DNA from 3 places in the Cupriavidus phytohabitans genome. Region 1 is predicted to be linked to each of the others. Evidence: predicted binding sites of a transcription regulator. Region 1 holds the regulator's gene; each other region holds the start of a gene.
The links. The regulator sigma-54, encoded in region 1, starts transcription at its own class of promoters, with help from an activator protein. The targets are predictions, from matches to a motif close to TGGCANGNAANCTGCTTT.
Positions count from the first base shown of each region.

Region 2: the regulator sigma-54 is predicted to act here: its motif matches at 1,640-1,657, upstream of pqqA (pyrroloquinoline quinone precursor peptide PqqA).
Region 3: the regulator sigma-54 is predicted to act here: its motif matches at 1,568-1,585, upstream of J8I34_RS07240 (pilin).

Region 1 is NZ_JAGIQB010000018.1:105,858-109,130, reverse strand. It holds gene lptA (lipopolysaccharide transport periplasmic protein LptA) at 1-187, shown strand, start outside; gene lptB (LPS export ABC transporter ATP-binding protein) at 241-1,041, shown strand; gene J8I34_RS14905 (RNA polymerase factor sigma-54) at 1,197-2,675, shown strand; gene hpf (ribosome hibernation-promoting factor, HPF/YfiA family) at 2,724-3,074, shown strand.
Region 2 is NZ_JAGIQB010000020.1:112,606-115,878, forward strand. It holds gene pqqC (pyrroloquinoline-quinone synthase PqqC) at 1-492, opposite strand, end outside; gene pqqB (pyrroloquinoline quinone biosynthesis protein PqqB) at 489-1,406, opposite strand; gene pqqA (pyrroloquinoline quinone precursor peptide PqqA) at 1,492-1,566, opposite strand; gene J8I34_RS16140 (sigma-54-dependent Fis family transcriptional regulator) at 1,830-3,273, opposite strand, start outside.
Region 3 is NZ_JAGIQB010000007.1:172,435-175,707, reverse strand. It holds gene J8I34_RS07245 (PglL family O-oligosaccharyltransferase) at 1-944, opposite strand, end outside; gene J8I34_RS07240 (pilin) at 1,039-1,500, opposite strand; gene J8I34_RS07235 (TerC family protein) at 1,819-2,514, opposite strand; gene sucD (succinate--CoA ligase subunit alpha) at 2,769-3,273, opposite strand, start outside.

The DNA.
Region 1 (3,273 bases):
GCTGACCTACGACAGCCGCAAGGAGTTCTACACGGCTGCCGGCGGCGGCGACAACACCTCGGCCGCCAATCCGTCGGGCCGCGTGCGCGCGGTGCTGTCGCCTCGGCAGGACCCGAATGCGCAGGGTTCGGGCAGCGGCTCGCCGCTGGACCTGAAGCCGGCGCCCGCGCCCGCCAACAAACCCTGACGCCGGGCGGGGACCGCTTCCTCGCCTGAAACGCTGAACGCCAGACTGTGCCAATGACCGATACCGCCACCATCGCCGAAAAGCCTTCCGCCCAAGCCACGGCCGTCCTCGAAGGCGGCAGCACGCTGGTCGTGCGCCACCTGAAGAAGCACTACGGCTCGCGCACCGTGGTCAAAGATGTGTCGCTGGACGTGAAGAGCGGCGAAGTGGTCGGCCTGCTCGGCCCCAACGGCGCGGGCAAGACCACCTCCTTCTACATGATCGTGGGGCTGGTGAACCTGGACGAGGGCGATATCGTGCTCGACGGCGACCACATCAGCAGCCTGCCGATCCACGAGCGCGCGCGCATGGGCCTGTCCTACCTGCCGCAGGAAGCGTCGGTCTTCCGCAAGCTCAACGTCGAGGAAAACATCCGCGCCGTGCTGGAGCTGCAGGTGGAAAACGGCAAGCCGCTGGCCAAGGCCGAGATCGAGCGCAGGCTCGACGCGCTGCTCGACGACCTGCAGATTGCTCACTTGCGCAACAACCCGGCGCTGTCGCTGTCCGGCGGCGAACGCCGCCGCGTGGAAATCGCGCGCGCGCTGGCATCGTCGCCGCGCTTCATCCTGCTGGATGAACCGTTCGCCGGCGTGGACCCGATCGCAGTGGGCGAGATCCAGCGCATCGTCAGCTTCCTGAAGGCGCGCAACATCGGCGTGCTGATCACCGACCACAACGTGCGCGAAACGCTTGGCATCTGCGACCACGCGTACATCATCAGCGAAGGCACCGTGCTGGCCGCCGGGCGGCCCGAAGAGATCATCGCCAACGAATCGGTGCGGCGCGTCTACCTCGGCGAGAACTTCCGCATGTGATGTACTGGCCTGTCCACAGCGGCAGGCCATTGATTCTCCCTGCTTTCGGCCCCATGATCTGGGTGTGGGCCAGCCCACTGCCGGCGTCGATCGAGCCGCGACATTGATAGCAATTTCCGTTCCAACAACGGAAAGATGCGCATAAAATAGGTCGCATGAAACCGTCGCTACAGCTCCGCCTCTCCCAGCACCTGGCACTGACACCGCAACTGCAGCAGTCGATCAGGCTGTTGCAGCTTTCGACGCTGGAACTGCAGCAGGAAGTCGAACAGGCGCTCACGGAAAACCCCCTTCTCGAACGCGAGAACGACTGGATCGAAAGCCCGCTGCGCGTGGCCGCCGATGGTTCGGTCAATGTTCAGAGCGCGCCGGCGCCGGCACCTTCCGAGCCGCAAGGCAATGGCGAGGCGCGCACCGATGGCGCGGGCGACGACGACAGCTACGGCGACAGCAACAGTGGCGAAGACTATGGCGGCGACTGGAGCCTGGACGACTTCGCGCGCCGCCCGCAAGGCGACGAAGACGAGAAGACGCCGATGCAGCTGCGCGAGGCCGAGCCCACGCTGCGCGAATACCTGATGGAACAGCTCACGCCGCTGAAGATCTCGGTGCGCGACAAGGGCCTGGCCATCTTCCTGATCGAATCGCTCGACGACGACGGCTACCTCAGCGCGACACTCGAAGAAATCTGCGCCGAACTGCCGGAAGAGCTCGAATTCGAGATCGACGAAGTGCAGGCGATGCTGACGCTGCTGCAAAGCTTCGACCCGCCGGGCGTGGGCGCGCGCAATGCAGCCGAGTGCCTGGGCCTGCAATTGCGCCGGCTGCAGCACCCGCAGCGCGAACTGGCGCTGAACATCGTGCACAACCACCTCGAGCTGCTGGCGGTGCGCGACTACACGCGCCTGAAAAAAGCCCTGCAGGTAGACGAGCCTGCACTCAAGGCCGCGCACGAGCTGATCCGCTCGCTGGCACCCTATCCGGGCCAGGCTTACAGCCGACCCGAGGCCGACTTCGTCGTGCCCGATGTGTTCGTGCGCAAGAGCGGCAGCGGCTGGATCGCGCAGCTCAATCCCGATGTGATGCCGAGGCTGCGCATCAACGACATGTACGCGCAGATCCTGCGCGGCGCGAAGGGCGAGTCGGGTACCGCGGGCCTGCAGCAGAAACTGCAGGAAGCGCGCTGGCTGATCAAGAATATCCAGCAAAGGTTCGACACGATCCTGCGTGTCTCGCAGGCCATTGTCGAGCGTCAAAAGAACTTTTTCACGCACGGCGAAATCGCCATGCGCCCCTTGGTTTTGCGGGAGATTGCCGATACACTGGGATTACACGAGTCAACCATCTCCCGGGTGACGACCAATAAATACATGGCAACGCCGATGGGTACTTTCGAACTGAAGTACTTCTTCGGCAGCCACGTGTCCACCGAAACCGGTGGCGCGGCTTCATCAACGGCCATCCGCGCCTTGATCAAGCAACTGATAGGAGCCGAAGACCCGAGGAATCCCCTTTCCGACAGTCGCATCGCCGAACTGCTGGGTGAGCAAGGCTTCGTTGTCGCACGCCGCACCGTTGCCAAATATCGCGAAGCCCTGAAGATCCCCGCAGTGAATCTCCGCAAGTCTTTGTAGCCGAGCCCACCGCCTGCCTGGTGAGGCTCTTTCAGAAGGAGAAGCGCTATGAACTTCAAGATCAGTGGACACCACCTTGACATCACGCCGCCGTTGCGTGAGTACGTGGAAACGAAGCTGGAGCGAATCGTCAGGCATTTCGATCAGGTCATTGGCGTTAGCGTGCTGCTCTCTGTCGACAATCACAAGGAAAAGGACAGGCGGCAATATGCGGAAATCAATCTACATCTCAGGGGCAAGGACATCTTCGTTGAAGCGCATCATGAAGACCTGTATGCAGCGATCGACGCACTAGTCGACAAGCTGGACCGTCAGGTACTGCGCTACAAGGACCGCGTGCAAGGCCACGACCGCGAAGCGGTCAAGTACCAGATGGCCGCAGCGCAGATGCAGCAATGAGCGTGCCCGGGGGCCCTGCAGAGGGCTGCTGAATCAAGACTGAACAGGCAAGCCGCGCATAGCGCGGCTTTTTTGCGCCTGCGGCGCTGTGCGCTGTGGCGCCTGCGCAAAGGCGTGTCACCCGTTTGAGACGGAGTGTTCGCAACGGCCGCGGCAGGGTGTATGCTGCGCCATACATGCAGAGCCGCATCCTGCCCGC
Region 2 (3,273 bases), on a different contig from region 1:
GTGGGTGGGCCAGCCGGCCAGGCGTTCCTTGTGGATCTCCGGTGCGAACATCTCGGTCAGCGACGAGCACACCGCTTCCTGCCACGGCGCGCGGCGTCCGAAGTTGACATAGGCGTCGACGGCGAAGCGCACGCCCGGCAGCACGTGCCGATGGTCGAGCAGCGTCTCGCGCTCCAGCCCCACGGCCTGGCCCAGCCGCAGCCAGGCTTCGATTCCGCCGGGCACGATGTCGGTGCCGTCATGGTCAAGGATGCGCACGACCCACTGCCGGCGCGTGTCGCGGTCGGGGCAGTTGGACAGGATCGCTGCATCCTTCAGCGGGATATTCGTCTGGTAGTAAAAGCGGTTCGCCACCCACGCGCGGATCTGCGCGGGCGAACACTGCCCCGCGGCCATGCGCCGGTTGAACGGATGGTGGATGTGGTAGCCGCTTTCCTTGGCGCGCAGGCGGGCCTCGAACTCTGCCGGGCTCCATGCAATGGGGTGTGTCATAGCGCGATTTCCATGCCGTCGCAGGCCAGCTCGATGCCATGCCGCGCCAGTTCGGCGCGTTCGGGCGAGTCTTCCAGCAGTACGGGGTTGGTATTGTTGATGTGGATAAGGATCTTGCGGGCGGCCGGCAGCCGGTCGAGGATCTCGATCATGCCGCCGCGGCCTGACAGCGGCAGGTGGCCCATGTCGGCAGCGGCCTTGGCGGAGAAGCCCAGAGCCTGCATCTCGTCCTCGCGCCAGAAGGTGCCGTCGACCAGCACCACGTCGGCGTTGCGCAGTTCCGCGAAGACGCGGTCGTCGACGCTGCCGAGGCCGGGCGCATAGAAAGCGCGGCGCCCGCTGCGGCAGTCCTCGATGCGCAGGCCGATGTTGTCGCCGACGCGTGGGGCGTTGCGGCTGGGGGAGTAGGGCGGCGCCTTGCTTTGCAGCGGCACGGCCGTGAGCCGGATGTGCTCCAGCGGCGGCACGGTGAACGGCGTGCCGTCACACGGCAGGGTGTGCGTCTGCAAGCCGCAGTAGTGCGACAGCATGCGGGTCAGCGGAAAGGCTGTGCCCAGGTCGTCGAGCACCGCCGCGGTCGCGTAGAGCGGCAAGGGCTGGCGGTGCTCGCGCAGCATCAGCAGGCCGGTGACGTGGTCGATCTGCGCGTCCATCAGCAGCACCGCCGCGATGGCGCTGTCGCGCGGCGCGCGCGCCGGCTGCAGCGCGGGCGCCTGGCGCAGCTGCTGCAGGATGTCGGGCGAGGCGTTGACCAGGACCGCATCCGGCCCGTCGCCGGAGAGCGCGATCGACGACTGCGTGCGCGGCGTGGCCCGCACGGTGCCGCGGCGCACGCCGTCGCAGTTGTGGCAGTTGCAGTTCCACTGCGGGAAGCCGCCGCCGGCGGCCGACCCCAGTACCCGGATGGTTGTCATGGCGCGAGCGCTTTGTCGTGGGGCATGGCGTCACGGAGCAGGCGCATGGCCCGGCAATGCGGGCGTTGCGCCTGTCCCGGCGCGATCAGCGGTTGGCGATATACATCGTGATCTCAAAGCCCAGCCGCAGCTCGGTGTAGGCAGGCGTGGTCCAGGTCATGTCTCTCTCTCCTCGTATGGGATGGTTAGTGAATATCGTCGTGGCGCGGCAGGCGGGCCGCCGCATCCTTGTCAAGGCAACATCCATGCCCGACATGTCCATGGCCACCGCCTGCAACGGCGACGCTTCGGGCCGCCGGGCGAGCGCGTGCCCGCTGCCCGTGCGCGCCTGCTTACTGTGTCACGACTGTTTCAAAGTGGGACACTTGTCCAGAAACGGGACACCGCCGCGGTGCGTTCCCGCCGCCAGTGCCTGGGCGGGGTTCAGCCGGGCTGGTACGGCAGCCCGCGCGCCTCTTCCATCTTGCGGTAGACCGTATTGCGCGAAATGCCCAGCGCCTTGGCCGCCGCCGAGATATTGCCGTGGTGCGCCCTGACGGTGGCGACGATGGCCTGGACCTCGACCTCGGCCAGCCGCGTCGGCTGCACGCCCGGTGGCACGCTAGCCAGGGCAGGGGCTGACGGCGCGGCCGCCCGCGCCTGCCGCTCGCGCAGGTCGTCCAGGAAATCGTCGGGCAGGTGGTCCTCGGTGATCTCGGCTTCGCCTTCCGCCATCAGCCGCGCGGTGCGCAGCAGGTTGCCGAGCTGGCGGATGTTGCCCGGCCAGTGGTATTCCCGGAACATCCCCATCACCGAGCCCTTGATGCGGGGCGTCGCGCCCGCGGGCTGCTCCTGGCGCAGCAGCTTGCCCGCCACCACGTCCAGGTCGCTGCGCTCGCGCAGCGCGGGCAGGCGCACCACCAGGCCGTTGAGGCGGTAGTACAGGTCCTCGCGGAACTGCCCGCCGGCGACCATTTCGCGCAGATTGCGGTTGGTGGCGCACACCAGCGAAACATCGATATGGATCACCTTGCTGCTGCCCAGCGGTTGCACCGCGCGCTCCTGCAGCGCGCGCAGCAGCCGCCCCTGCAGGTGCAGCGGCATGTCGCCGATCTCGTCCAGGAACAGCGTGCCGCCGTTGGCCAGCAGCATCTTGCCGATGCCGCCCTTCTTGCGGGCGCCGGTGAAGGCGCCTTCCTCATAGCCGAACAGCTCCGACTCGATCAGGTTCTCGGGGATCGACGCGCAGTTCACGGCGATGAACGGACCCGCGCGGCGCGGGCTGTCGGCGTGGATGGCGCGCGCCATCAGTTCCTTGCCGGTGCCGGTTTCGCCCAGCACCATCACCGGGATGTCCTTGCCGATCACCTTGCGCAGCTTGCCGATGACGGCCCGGATCTGGGTGTCGCCGGTGTCCAGCTCATCCAGTCCCTCGGGCGCGGACGGGTCGGCGCGCGGGCGCTGTGGCGCCACGATGGCCTCGCGCGCGTCCTGGCGCGCTGCGTCGACGCCGGGCATCGCGCTCCGGCTGGTCTTCGATTCCACGCGCGCGCTGACCTTGACGCCGCTTGGCAACTGCAGCTGCACCAAGGCCGCCGGTGCCGCGCGCACCGCGTCGAACAGCTGCGACATCGACAAGCCGAACAGCGAAGAGAACGTATGCGCCTGCAGCGCGCCGTTGGACAGGCCCAGCTGGAACTGCCCGCTGCGGTTCGCCGACAGGAAACGCCCGCCCGGAGTGAACGATACGATACCCTCCACCAGCGTGCCCAGGAACTCCGCACGCGAATGGAAGCGGATGCAGACCATGTCGCGGAAGGCGTTGCCGAACAACTGGTTTTCGATCATCTGCGCCGACATCCGCACCAGCGCCATGGTGTGCTTGTGA
Region 3 (3,273 bases), on a different contig from region 1:
AACATCGCCAGCGCATGCGCCCAGAGCGCGCCACGTGCGGACATCTGGTCTTCGGCTTCCAGCTGCGCGATGGTGTCGAACAAACGCCAGTCAAGAAACTGGCCGGCGGCGCGGATCGCTGGCTGCAGCACCAGCAGCATCACGATCATGGCGACCGCGGCCACCAGCAGTCCGGTCGTGCGCCGCATCGGATCCACTTCGCGCGGCGTGCCGCGTGCCAGCCATGCGGCCACCAGCGCGTAGACGGCGGCCAGCCCGACATGCAGCACGCCAGTGCGCGATCCGGATAGCACGACGCCGCTTTCCAGCAATGCCACGGCTGCCAGCCACATCGGGAAGCGCAGCCTGCCGCGCGATGCCAGCCAGACTGATGCGACCAGTGCGAGACCGTGCACGGTGGCCTGGTGGTTGGGCTGGTTCAGGTTGCCCCAGAGGCGGCGGTTGTCGTCGTAGAAGTAGGTGGAAACGAGACCGAAGGCGCTGCGCTCGAGATGGAAGAGCTGCACCCACTGCGTGACGGTGCCGAGCAGGCCGGCGATCAGGAAGGCGATGGCAAGGGTGTCGCCGGCGTTGAGCGATTCCGATACTCGATTGCGGCGGTACGACCATGCGGCGCATGTCACGGCTGCGCCGAGCAATAGGGTCAGGACGGTCAGGGTGGCGCTGCCGGTGATATCGACGTGGCCGAGCGCGGTGCGTGTCAGGCCGACGGCGGCGAGCCAGAGGAACAGCAAGGCTACCCACGGCAGTGAAATCGTCGTGGTTGCCGCTGGTGTGGCGGGCGTGCGAAGCGCCAGGAACGAGACCAGGGCAAGCGCGCAGCATGCGGCAGCCCATTCGCCGTAGAACGTCGCGAGTGGGAGCGTATGCCTGGAAACTAGCAGCGGGAAGACGATTGCTGCGATGAGGGCAGCCGACGGGAGGGTTGTCCGGGACGGCGGCATTGAGGCGCCTAGTTTGGGGAAAGGCGCATGATAGCTTGTGGCACGGGCAAAGAAAAAGCGCCCGAAGGCGCTTTCCACAGCGGAGATTGCCTGCTTAAACGCCAGTTTGTGCCCTGGTGCAAGTGGCCCCACCACCGGTTACCGACGCCCAGGTAACAGCGTTGGTGCCGACGGTCGGGGACATCGTTACCGTACACGCGGGCAATTGCACTGCGCCCGTGATAACGATCGCCGCAGTTGCAGCCGTGAGGGCAACCGTGCCATTGGGCGGGTTCTGGGTGCCAGGATAGCCAACAGTCGTCGTCAGTTTGGCGACGGTATCGCACGAAGCCAACACGCCGCCGTTCTCTTGCAAGCACTGGGCAACTGCCATCTTCAGCGCTGCTACGGAAGTAATGTTGTCCGACCAGCGTGCGCGCGTCACATAGTCCTGATACTGCGGAATCGCGATCGCCGCCAAAATACCAATGATCGCCACCACGATCATCAGTTCGATCAGCGTAAAGCCCTTCTGAATACGACGGCCCAGCTTCTTCAGTTTTTGTACCCGTTGCATGATTTGACCCCTCGAAGAGATTTTGGTTAAGCGTTGCACGTCTTCGGTTTCGTGACGCGGGAACTAATCAGCAGTAAGCGTGCCAGCCATATCCCACGTCCGTAGGGAGCAAAAAACGACAAATTTCGTCACCCGACAGAGGGAAACTGACCGCTTGCGCCAAATTTTGTCACCTGGGCGCACTACCACCCGCCGAAGCGACAAAATGTGCGATCACTCACATGAGTTAGTTGGAAATCGCACCGACAAAGGATGTCCGCCAGTTGGCAACAAAAAAGGGCGGCCAACCGGCCGCCCTTCCGTGCGAAGCAATACCCGTCAGGCCGTCTGCGGCGACCGGCGGTTCAGCATCTTGCCAATGATCACCACCAGGATCGCGCCGGCGGCGCCGAATACCAGGTGGGCGTGCGGCACGTGGACTTCAAACCATGCGGCATCGACCGGGTCGCTGACCAGCATCTCACCAGCCAGGTAACCCAGCAGCGCGGCGCCCAGCACGATGATGACCGGGAAGCGTTCCATCACCTTGAGCAGCAGCGTGCTGCCGAACACGATCAGCGGGATCGACAGGCCCAGGCCGATAATCAGCAGCATCAGCTGGCTGCCCTCGGGGCCCTTCTGCGCGGCGGCGGCCACGGCGACCACGTTGTCCAGCGACATCACCAGGTCGGCGATGAGGATGGTGCGGATGGCGGCCCAGATATTGTCCTTGCCGTCGTGGCCTTCCTCGTCGTCATCGCCGGTCAGCAGCTGCACGCCGATATAGACCAGCAGCACGGCGCCGACGATCTTCAGGTATGGCAGGCTCAGCAGCTTGACCGCGGCCACGGTCAGCACCACGCGCATGATGATGGCGGCAGCGCTGCCCCAGAAGATGGCCTTCTTCTGCTGGGCGGGCGGCAGGTTGCGCGAGGCGAGCGCGATCACCACCGCGTTGTCGCCGGACAGGACGATGTTGGTCAGGATGATCGATCCCAACGCAATCCAGAAAGTGGTGGAAGACAGCAGTTCCACGGGTAGGCTCCTCGAGTTCTATGTAGTGGCGGTTCTATGCGTGGCGCGCCCCGTCATCTGACGGGTGTTCGGATGTCTGAAAGCGCAGACATGACTGTTTAACCCACGAACCTTTCGATTAGATTTCAATCCTGTAATGTTCCGGGGTTTTCGTGACCCCCGAATCACTCGCCGTAAAAGAGAATGCCCCCGCCAGAAGGGCGGGGGCATCACAAGTCTGTCATTCCCGCGACAGCGGGAACGGCAAGCAGACCTTACAGCATCGCCTTCAGCAGGCGGCCCATCTCCGACGGGTTCTTGGTCACCTTGATACCGCAGGCTTCCATGATTTCCAGCTTGGCCTGGGCGGTGTCGGCACCGCCCGAGATCAGCGCGCCGGCGTGGCCCATGCGCTTGCCCGGAGGCGCGGTCACGCCAGCGATGAAGCCAACCACCGGCTTCTTCATGTTGTCCTTGATCCAGTGGGCGGCGTTGGCCTCGTCCGGACCACCGATCTCACCAATCATGACCACGGCGTCCGTGTCCGGATCGTCGTTGAACATCTTCATCACGTCGATGTGCTTCAGGCCGTTGATGGGGTCGCCACCAATGCCGACAGCCGACGACTGGCCCAGGCCCAGCGCGGTCAGCTGGCCCACGGCTTCGTACGTCAGCGTGCCCGAGCGCGACACCACGCCGATGCGGCCCTTCTTGTGGATGTGGCCCGGCATGATGCCGATCTTGATTTCGTCCGGCGTGATCAGGCCCGGGCAGTTCGGC